DNA from 2 places in the Candidatus Desulfatibia sp. genome. Region 2 is predicted to be linked to the other one. Evidence: riboswitches for the same ligand, from Rfam matches in the RefSeq annotation. Region 2 holds a riboswitch; the other holds the start of a gene.
What was found. Region 2 has a riboswitch for cobalamin ahead of V3S16_RS16435 (sirohydrochlorin chelatase). Riboswitches for the same ligand answer to the same signal wherever they lie in the genome.
Positions count from the first base shown of each region.

Region 1 (5,488 bases), on a different contig from region 2:
CCGTTGGGCCCTATGATTCCATAAAACACGCCGGCTGCAAGGGTAAGGGAAAGTCCTTCAATAACCCTTTTCGATTTATAACCAAAAGAAATTTGGTCGATTTCAAAAAGTTTCTCCACTACCACACCTTAGCTGTTTGCTGTTTTCTGAAGATGTAACAGAAAAAAGGCCCGCCAATCAGCGCGGTCAGTACGCCGATGGGTATCTCGTTGGGCAACACCGCCCGGGTGATTGTATCCGCTCCCAGTAGCAAAATCGCACCCGCCAGCAGAGAAACAGGGATCAGCTTTTGATTGTCCGGTCCGGTAATGGATCGCATCATATGTGGCACTAAAAGTCCCACAAAACCGATAATTCCGGATACCGAAACACAGATTGCCGTCACCAAAGAGGCGGTTAGCAGAAGAATCAGCGGTACTTTTTGGGTGTCGACACCGAGGGAGGAAGCCGTCCGATCGCCTAAAGACATAAGATTCAAATCCCTGGAATAGAATAGAAAAACGCAGAACCCAAAAAAGACGCAAATCAGAGTGATGGATACATCCGTCCATGTTTTGGAGGCAAAACTGCCCATAAGCCAGAAAATAATGATTGAGACCTGCTCATCGGCGATATATTTCAAGAAGCTAATGCCGGCCGACAAAATAGCGGCCACGATGATACCGGACAGGATCAGATTGTTGGAGGAGTACCCGCCACCGGACGATGAGAGGTACAGGACGAACAGCAGGGTGCTCATGGCTCCTATGAATGCCAGCAGAGGAACCGACCACGTGCTCATAAAACTGATGTTGAACAAGATGGCCAGCGAGGCTCCAAAGGCAGCGCCGGCAGACACTCCCAGGGTATACGGATCCGCTAAGGGATTTAAAAGTATCCCCTGAAAAACTACACCCGCTATGGCCAATCCGCCGCCGACAGTTGCCGCCGTCAAAATGCGCGGCAGGCGCACATCCAAAACCACTACCGGCAATAGTTTGTCCATACCGGCCAAAATACCGGTGTTGCCGGTAATTTTAGCCAAAACAATCCTGATGACATCGCTAAAAGGTATTTTAATATATCCCATGCCGGCGGAAGCCACAATGATAAGCACCAGCAAAAGCATCAAAAGGATCACCTGGCTGCCTTGTGAAACCTTTGAACGGCCCAAACGCGGCCCTGATTTTTGCTTGATATCCTCTGTCATTTCAAATCCTATTCAAAACGTGCAAGCATCTCGCCCAGGTGGTCGATCCAGACAGCCGCAATTTCATTGTATTCGGCCGTCCCCTTGAGAATCGGAACACATGTTATTCCAGCCTGAGTCAAAATCGATTTCCAGGAATCCTTCTGGTCACCGGCCATATCATTCCGGGCATGCACACCGGCTACCGACATGAAAGGCATGAGATAAGCTTTTTTAATGTTCTTCTGAAGGAGTATCTTCTTGATATCCTCAATTGGCAGTGATCCCTTAATGGTACTCACAAAGATATTGGGATCTTTCAGCTGCAAATAAAACATCATGGCCGCATAAACAGCGCTGGATATGTGCGTTGAGCCATGACCCATCAGAACAACGGCCTCATGTTTTTTTCTATCATTCGGAATAATTTTTATAATTGCCTCAACAACCCGCGCTAGATCCTCTTCTTTTCCCAACAGCGGATAACCAACCAAAACGCTTTCAAAGCCGCCGTTCATTTGGGCGAAGGCACGCGCATTTTTGACGAGATCATGAAATTCTTTTCCAGCAATGGTATGCAAAGACTGCACGGCTACATGCGTAAAGCCTTCATCCATCATTTTGGCCAGAGCGACTTCCGGTGAATCCAGATAAACTCCGCCTTTGGCCAGCTTTTTGCGGACCATCTCCGAGGTGTAAGCCCAGCGAACCGGAATACCGGGATAAGCAGCCTTGACCATATTTTCAATGTTTCTAAAGGCTGACTGGGCTTCCGGTCGGCTGGTACCGAAAGCAACCAGTAGAATTCCTTTTTTCATGGTACGCTTGCGCCCTTGTTGACCGGCAGTAGCCGAGGTTGCTAATAGCAAAACTATCAACAAAATCGGCAGTAAAAGCATTGTCTTTAGCTTAACCATCATTCACCTCGATTTGAATCTTTAACGAAAAAAAACCCTTCAAACCAATTTTGGCTTGAAGGGTTGCACCCAGTTTACTTCACCCTTTTCTGATTTTTCATAATCCCCGTCACCGCAAGGGATTGACTTACTGCTAAGGCAGGTCTTCTGACTTTCGGATCAATCTACTAATTGCGCCTTCCCAATGGGTTTATCCCCATCAGTGGCCTCCTGCAATGTTCGTCCCCGAGTACAGCGGCGGGACCGCTCCCGACTTTAACGGGATTCCCTTTTAATCCAAACGGCACCTTTACAACTATATAAAAGATTGGAGCAATCAAGTCAATAGTGAAATTTCATGCCATGCAGAAGGAGGGGACTGACATCTGTTTGAAGCTCCCTACAGTCACGCCTTGGCGGGACGGGAAATGCACTCGCTGTGCAGTTCAAATAGTACCTAGGTTGAGCGGTTCAACGTTCAAGGTTCCGGGTTAATGAACCCTTACAGGATCAACCCAAGAAAGTTACGTTTCAATAGAGCCGACAAGTGATTTTCACCCAACGGTTGCAAGAGACCAACCCTGATATTGAGTTGTAACATTAAGTAATATCAAGAGTTAATAACCTTTGAACCTAGAACCCCTGAACCTAGAACCGATCAGTTTAGTTGGTTTTTAGATTGTTTTCGTCTTCGGCAATTAAATCCATCAAATATTGTCCATATTCGTTTTGTATCATTGGAGCTGCAAGCTTGGCGAGCTGTTCTTTGTCGATGTAGCCCAGGCTGTAGGCAATTTCTTCAATACATGATATTTTAAGTCCCTGGCGCTGCTGAATGGCTTCAACAAAACTGGCGGCTTGTTGCAGGGCTTCCTGGGTTCCGGTGTCCAGCCAGGCAAAACCTCTTCCCAGAAGTTCGACCCTGAGTTGACCTCTTTCCAGATACGCCATATTAACGTCCGTAATTTCAAGCTCTCCCCGCGCCGATGGTTTGAGGTTGGCGGCGATGTTGACCACATCGTTGTCGTAAAGATAGAGACCGGGCACGGCGTAATTCGATTTGGGCTTTTTGGGCTTCTCCTCGATCCCGAGGACATTGCCGTCAACGTCGAATTCCACAACACCGTAACGTTGAGGGTCCTTTACCAGGTATCCGAAAATCAAACCACCCTGCTGGAGTTGAACCGCATTTTTTAAAATTCTGGTAAAATTGTGGCCGTAAAATATATTGTCTCCCAGAATCAGGCAAACCGGGTCATTGCCAATGAACGCTTTGCCGATAATAAAGGCCTGTGCTATCCCTTCCGGCTTTGGCTGGGTTTCAAAGGAGAAAGAAAGCCCCAGTTGCGAGCCGTCTCCCAGGAGCTTTTGAAATAAACGTGAATCCTCGGGTGTGGAAATAAAAAGTATTTCCCGAATACCTGCCAGCATTAAAACGGACAGTGGATAATAGACCATGGGCTTGTCATATACCGGCAAGAGCTGCTTGCTTACCACACGGGTTATTGGATAAAGTCGTGATCCGGAGCCGCCTACTAAAATTATCCCCTTCATAAATATAATTCCTTTTATTTTTCACTAAAAACCAATAACAGATAACCAATAACGGATAACACCTAATTGAGTTTTGACTCAATTAGGATGCCAGTTTTACTTCAATCATGATCAGTGGTTCTGTTCCGGGGTTTTCCAGCTCAGCGGATTGGCTGGCAGAAAGATCTACAGACTGCCCTTTATTTAGCAGCTTGTCTTGATTCTGCAAAGTCGTCTTGACCTTGCCTTTGAGCACGAACAACTGTTTTGCCGCGGAAGTGTCGGTTTTTATTTGAAGTGCCGAGCCCGGATATACGATCAGCTTTGCAATCCTGAAATCACCTTGCAGATCCAGCACGGTGAAGGTCCCCCAGTGGTGATGTACGGTCTTATGCTTTTGATATTCCCGACGGCCCTTTTCCTTGAGTCTGGTAACAATCGATTTTACATCCCTGCTGGTTTCTATATCTGAAACAAACACAGAGTCCGGCGTTTCCACAACAACCATGTTTTGGATGCTGTTGGTTGCGATAAGCCGTTCATATCCCATAATAAAACAGTTTTCGGTATCCTTGGTGATCACATCACCGCCGATAACATTGCCGTCGGCATCTTTTGGAAGAAAATCATAAAGAGATTTCCAGGATCCAATGTCGCTCCAGCCAAAATCTGACGGCAAAACAGCGCCTTTATCCGTTTTCTCCATCACAGCATAATCGATGGATATATTCGGCAACTGTTCATATGATTCCAGAGATGCGGTACCTGCGGTTAAATCTAACTGTTGCATTTTTTTCAAAAGTTCAGGGTGGTGAATTTCCAGTTCATTGATCATCACGGATGCTTTAAAGGCAAACATGCCGCTGTTCCAGAAAAAATTACCGCTTTCAAGATAATACTTTGCCGTCTTTAAATCCGGCTTTTCAACAAACCGTTTTAACGCAAAGGCCTGCTCGGGCAATTTTCCAGCGCCCTCAATGTATCCATAGCCGGTTTCAGGATAGTGGGGGGTGATTCCGAACGTCACGATGTAATCCATCTTGGCAAGCTTGATGGCGGACCGTAATTTTGCATGAAATGTGTCAATGTTGCGAATGACATGATCGGCCGGAAAAATGCATAATACAGCATCTTCTTTCTTTTTTAAAATAAGCAGTATCGCCAGAAGAATAGCCGGGGCCGTATTGCGGCCGCAAGGTTCGCCTATTATTTTGTCACCGGAAGCAATACCGATTTCCTCCATATGCCTGGCGATCTCGTGAAAATGCTCCTGGCCGCAGACAATGCGAATATTTTCCGTTGCAAGCACCGGCGCCAACCGTTTAATGGTACTTTGGATAAGGGATTCGTCGCCCATGAATTTAACAAGCTGTTTGGGATAGAGCTCCCTTGAAACCGGCCAAAGACGCGTCCCTGATCCACCGGCCAGCAGCACCGGGTAAACATTTGTTAGATCTTCCGACATCCTGCATTTTCCCTTCCCTTTTCAGTTCGCTCTTTTTTTGGCCAAAAATACTGTGTTAATGATTGCTCAAGATGCTTGTTAAATGGAATAAACGCTTAATTTTAAATATATTCACTTTGGCCCCGGCTCGTCCGGGTTAGGCATAATGGGCTTTGATCCAATCCTGGTATTCCCCGCTTTTAACCCGTTCAACCCACTTGCGGTTGGCCCGATACCACTCAATCGTATCACGGATACCGGTTTCAAAAGATGCTTGCGGGACCCAGTCAAGTTCCCGTTTCAACTTTGTAAAATCAATGGCATAGCGCCGGTCATGACCGGGCCTGTCTTTTACAAAGGTAATCAGCTCCCGGCGGGGCCGATTGTCACTCAATTGATTGATCTCATCCAAAATATCACAGATCATTTCAACAATGGTAATGTTTT
Region 1 is NZ_JAZFTO010000173.1:3,454-8,941, reverse strand. It holds gene V3S16_RS08590 (ABC transporter ATP-binding protein) at 1-119, opposite strand, end outside; gene V3S16_RS08585 (FecCD family ABC transporter permease) at 119-1,189, opposite strand; gene V3S16_RS08580 (sirohydrochlorin cobaltochelatase) at 1,198-2,088, opposite strand; cobalamin riboswitch at 2,205-2,391, opposite strand; gene rfbA (glucose-1-phosphate thymidylyltransferase RfbA) at 2,728-3,618, opposite strand; gene V3S16_RS08570 (mannose-1-phosphate guanylyltransferase/mannose-6-phosphate isomerase) at 3,701-5,062, opposite strand; gene rfbB (dTDP-glucose 4,6-dehydratase) at 5,199-5,488, opposite strand, start outside.
Region 1: linked by a shared signal. The riboswitch ahead of V3S16_RS08580 (sirohydrochlorin cobaltochelatase) and the one ahead of V3S16_RS16435 (sirohydrochlorin chelatase) in region 2 are both predicted to bind cobalamin.

Region 2 (5,488 bases):
ACTCATCAAAACATGGGCATGTCAACTATGGAAATGACGAAAATGGCAGGTTCTAAACTCAGGTCCGTTTGCGAAAAGCATGACGTTCCACCGATTGTTTCCTATGGATCATGTACGGATGTGGGGAAAATTCTGGATACCATTGCTGCGCTGGCATGGACAATCGGCTGCGATACCAGTCAGGTACCGGTGGCCGCATCTGTTCCCGAGTACATGGAACAGAAAGCCATTGCAGACATATTCACGGCTCTGGCGTTTGGGCTTCTTACCCACGTATCACCAAAACCTATGATAAGCGGAAGCTCGCTCGTAACGAAATACTTAACCGAAGAAATGGAGAACCTTACCGGCGGAAGAATGCTGCTTGAGGACAACCCGTTCAGGGCCGCTGAGGCGATCGAAAGCCACGTTCTGGAAAAGAGAAAGGAAATTGGGTTTGATTAAAAAAGCAGCGGCGATTCTAACCGGATTTGATGCCAACATGGTTTTATAATGGAAAATAAAGCGATCATATTTATCAGCTGCGGGATATTTAAGGAGGAGCTGGAGTATCTGCTCGGAGATAAGGGACTGGATTGGAAAATAATCTATCTCGAAGCAGCGCTGCATGTAAATTTTGACAGATTGAAAGAGGCGCTGATCGAAGCTCTGGAGGAAAACAAAAAGACAGGGACCGAGCTCAAAGTGCTCTATGGTCATTGCCATCCGGAGATCATGGCAATCCTGGAGCAATATGATGCAAAAAAGATCCATGCCGGAAACTGTCTTGAGGCGCTGGTCGGTCCTGAAGAAATCATGCGCCTCAACAATGAGGGGACGGCATTTTTCCTCTCCGCGGGCTGGGTAAACAACTGGGAAAAGATGTTTGCCCTCGGGAAAAAAGATTTCAACTTTGACTTTAAAACAATGTTCGACGGTTACAAACGGATAATCGTCTTTGATACAGGAATTATTCCCATTGATGAAGAAAAAGTTGAAAAATTCAGCAAATTCACCAATCTTCCCGTCGAGCGCAAGCCGATTACCCTTGATTATTTTTTTAATCTGATCGAAAGCACTTAAGCGCTTTTAGAGTTGATTACACACTCAAAGTAAGCTTTCAGATTTTCGAGCGGGGTCTGTGGAATAATGCCGCATCCGGGGGCGACAACGTGCATCCCGAGCTTTAATGATTCCTCGGTCTCGGCCACGATATCTTCCCTGCTGCCGGTCAGCAATGTCTGGGGAGAAATTTTCCCTACCAGCGCAACTTTTCCTTCCGTGACCTCAAGTGCATGTTGGATGTCAACAGGGTGATCGATACTGAGGGCGTTCACGCCGGTTTCCGCCATCATCTTCAGAATGACGGTGGGATTGCCGCATATATGCAAAATAGAGGGCTTGCTCAGAGATTCCACCAGTGACTTGGTATACGGGAATGAAAACCGGCCGTAATAGGTCGGACCGATGCTCTGGGAAGTACCGTCCACCAGCATCAGCACATCCGGGCCCGCGTTTTCGATTGCCTTGGCATATTGTTTTGCAATTTCGGTCATCTTTGAAAGCTGTGCTTCGATGAATTCCGGGTCCTCGATGCATGCCATGATGATCTCTTCAAAATCAAGGGTGGTGGCGAGGAGTTCAAAGGGGGTTCCCAGGGCGGCGATTAACGGAACCTCGTCACCAGTTTTTGCTTTAAGTAGTTTAATGGCTTCAAGAACTTCGGGCATTCTTCCGTCCCTTAAAGGGTCAGGGATCTTGATTGAGTCATAATCCTGTTTGGTTTTCATTGTCGACATGGGAGGGGTTGTCGAATCATCTCCGAACCGTGTGGCGCAACCCATGGCCTCCGCCTCGACATTGATGTCGAATGGTACTCTCACGCTCTCAATGCCCCCGATCTCATGGCATGCCCACGCGAGGCCGGCCATGTCTTTGGCATTTTTTTGAGCCGCAGGCCATTTATACCCGCTTTTTTCCATGACTTCAGCCGTGGCATTTTGTGTGGGCACAGCCGCGGGCGGCCTGTCCACCTGCTGTTGCTTTAACGCCCTCAGCAATCTTTCCTTCTGATTCATGCTTACCTCACTGCCCTGAGTTCTGCTACGATTTCTTGATGATCGGGGAAACAGTTTGACTGCAGTTTGGAAAAGATCAGCTCTCCGTCCAGGATGACTTCGAAAGCGCCGGCTTTTTTAGATCCGACAAGTTGCGTATCAATACCGATTTCCTTTTTAATGACAATGGCCAGACTGGCCGCCATAGGCCTGTAATTGCAGGTTATGCAGTATTCTATTGACAGCTGCATGAAAATTCCATTTTTTGTATGATGTCCGATGTAACACCGTCGGGTGACAGGTTCGAAATTCTTTCAGAACGATAATAAAAGGGCCATCACATCCGGTGTTGTTAAATTTGCTTTTTAAAATGATAAGTATTCGCTTTATGTTTATCAAGAACAAAATGAGAAATAAAGATAGACCCTGCTTGAATTTGAACTGGTACCATTCCTAACCGGAGAACCGATACATGACCCAGAACCGGCACAGACAAAGCCGGGATTGAGCTATGCAGAATTCCGAGCTCAAAAAGGGAATTTTTATCACTTCACTTCACTACTTTTTTCTTGACACATTAAAGGCTTCATGTTAAATAATACCAGAATGCTGGTTGCCTCCCGCAGGAGGCAAAAAAGGGAAGATGGTAGAAAGCCGTCACGGACCCGCCGCTGTAACCGGATACGAAAGCCACAATTAGCCACTGTGCTTGTGAGCATGGGAAGGCGTGGCAAGTAGAATGACCCGGAAGTCAGAAGACCTGCCAGTATTGATTTGAATTAGTGAACTCGTGGAAAGGTTTGGCTAATGATTATTACCCATCCAGATTCTGCGCATCTAAAAGATATTTGTCCGTCCGGCTTTCACTCCCTCTTTATTTCCATTAGGATTTATACTGTTTTGGAGTCCATTTCAAAGACCGTGATATGCCCAAGAATAGTCATTGGGGATTCCATACATGCTTCTCCAGGGACGCAGGGGCGGCAGCCCCATTGCGCTAAGCGTACTTCACACCCTATGCGCCCAGGCGGTGAAACGGAAAAAGGGGGCGGAAGTTGGATAATAGGAAAAACAAGAATGCGATAATCCTTATGGCGCATGGAAGCCGGGTTCCTGGTGCGGGAGAAGCAATGGAAAAGGTTGCATGCCGGTTATCGGAATACGGGCATTACGATATTGTTGAAACCTGTTACATGTCCCGGCTGGGACCACATTTTGAAGAGACCCTGGAAAAATGCGTAAAGCAGGGCGCGAAACTGGTAGTGCTGATTCCGTACTTCCTGAATCTGGGGCTGCATATGAAGCTGGATATCCCGGTTAAGATGAAGAAGGAATCGGAAAAGTACCCTGACGTCAAACTGATTTTCGGCAAGAATCTCGGTTTTGACGAACTGCTGGTCGAAATCGTAAAAAAGAGGATAGAGGAATCATTGCAGCTTTGTGACGTGCGCGAAATAGACCTGGAACCAAGAGATCGTTACAAGCTTCCTCCCGAAGAGCTTGAGTATGTTGCCATGTCCCAGGAAGAGGCCAAACGATTCAAAGCCGAACGCCGCAATCAACGAAAACTTGGTTGATAATAGCCGATACATAGGGGACAAAGTCCCGGTTTTAAATTATTTTCAAAGTAGAAGGGAGGTGGGTGAAAAAAGAAAGATCAGTGTTAATAACGTTGGAAGATTTTTTTAGATGGAATTTATTTTGTTAAAAAGGAGAAGAAAATGAGAATATTCGCTACTATTAGTCAGACCGCATTTTCAGTATCACCTCGGTTGCTTATGGCTCTTGCCGCTACTGCATTTATGATGGTTATTATTTTCTACGGTGTTGACTCTTTTGCACAGGGGGCGCACAACGCCTTCCACGATTTCAGACATGTAGTAGGAATGCCGTGTCATTAAATATAGGCAAGGCCGTATCGTTGCCTATTTGTTGTTACAATGCGTATGCGCAGACTTAAACCTTTTAAGGAAAAGGCATAATTATGGATCACGGCAATTTAAAAAAAGGGATTTGTTTGGGCATATTGTCAGGCATTGTCTGGGGATGGGTATCCATCCTCGTAAACTATATAACGGGTATCTTCCCTTTTGAGGAAAGCCTTTTAAGAGAGGTTATTACATTCTCTTTTGGGGGAGCTGTTTTTGGGATGGTTATCGGCGGATTTATGTCCCTGATAGGCGACCGGCTCCCTTTTAAGAGTTTGCTGCCAAACGCCATTTTTATTTCCATGGCTGTTTGGTTGGTTTTACGTATGGGAGGCCTCTTGCTTTCATACAACAACCCCGCAAGGTTTCACCCGGATGCAGCCCAGACCCTTCAGGGATTCATGCTGGCGATTGTACTTGGACTTATTCTGACCACTTTCTGGAATATTGGAAAAAAAAGAGATTCATGATTTATTTTTTAAAACGCTCCAAGAGCAAGTTTTAAATTCAATTTCTCAAACCAGAGACGGTTTTACCGCCGTGAATTTAACACTATCCACTTTTTCTTCCACAAGAATGAGGTCTTCATTGTTAGGAGGTGGAGTAAATTCTTCGCCCGGACAACAAGCCATTGCTTTGAGTTCTTCGGGGGTGAGGGTATGACGGGCCACAATCTGAATTTCAGTAAAACCCGCTTTTCTCACCGTCTGCCAGTAGTCCTCTGCATGGATAGCCCCTCCCAAGCATCCAGCCCATGTTGACTGAAATCGCTCTCCCAATTGAGAATCGATTTCTTCATTGAGGACAATATCTGAGATGGCGAGCCGTCCGCCAGATTTCAGTATCCGGGAGGCTTCTTCGTAGACTGCGTCTTTGTCGGGACATAGGTTGATGACACAGTTAGATATCACGACATCGGCGAAACCGTTTGGAAGTTGCGACTTCCCCATATCCGCAACACGAAGTTCAATGTCTCTGCCTTGCAAGTCAGAGTCAGTTACAGCCTGTTGCGCCCGCTCAATCATTTCTGAAGTAAAATCTATCCCGACCACTCTACCTTGTTCCCCGACCTTTCGGGCAGCCAAAATGACATCAATCCCGCCGCCGCAACCAAAATCCACAACAACATCACCGGACTGAAGGTTCGCAAATCCGGTGGGATTGCCACAACCTCGTGAGAGGTTGAGAGCAACCTCCGGGACCGAGGAAAGCGCTTCTTGGGGATAAACCCCCTGATCAACGGCAAAGCCCGAACCGGGCTTTTCCTTGCTGGGTCAACAGGCCTCCTTGCTGCCGCCTGTTTCAGCGAATTTACCGTAGCGAGTCTTTACAATTTGGTTGATTTTGTCAGGCATCATTTTTTTCACTCCTCTTAGTTTTTAGTGTAACCGGGACCAATGCCCTAATTTTATTCGAAGAGCTTGTTAAAATCAAGCTGAAGTCTATAATTTCTTACCCTGAGTTAGCTGCTCAACGGCAGGCATGGTTGAGGCTATGTCATCGGGATGAACAAAATGGATAATT
Region 2 is NZ_JAZFTO010000358.1:4,601-10,088, forward strand. It holds gene cooS (anaerobic carbon-monoxide dehydrogenase catalytic subunit) at 1-444, shown strand, start outside; gene V3S16_RS16420 (DUF1638 domain-containing protein) at 493-1,062, shown strand; gene V3S16_RS16425 (MtaA/CmuA family methyltransferase) at 1,059-2,057, opposite strand; gene V3S16_RS16430 (SelT/SelW/SelH family protein) at 2,060-2,287, opposite strand; cobalamin riboswitch at 2,630-2,819, shown strand; gene V3S16_RS16435 (sirohydrochlorin chelatase) at 3,092-3,613, shown strand; gene V3S16_RS16440 (CbtB domain-containing protein) at 3,815-3,937, shown strand; gene V3S16_RS16445 (hypothetical protein) at 4,021-4,434, shown strand; partial or broken gene V3S16_RS16450 (methyltransferase domain-containing protein) at 4,480-5,103, opposite strand.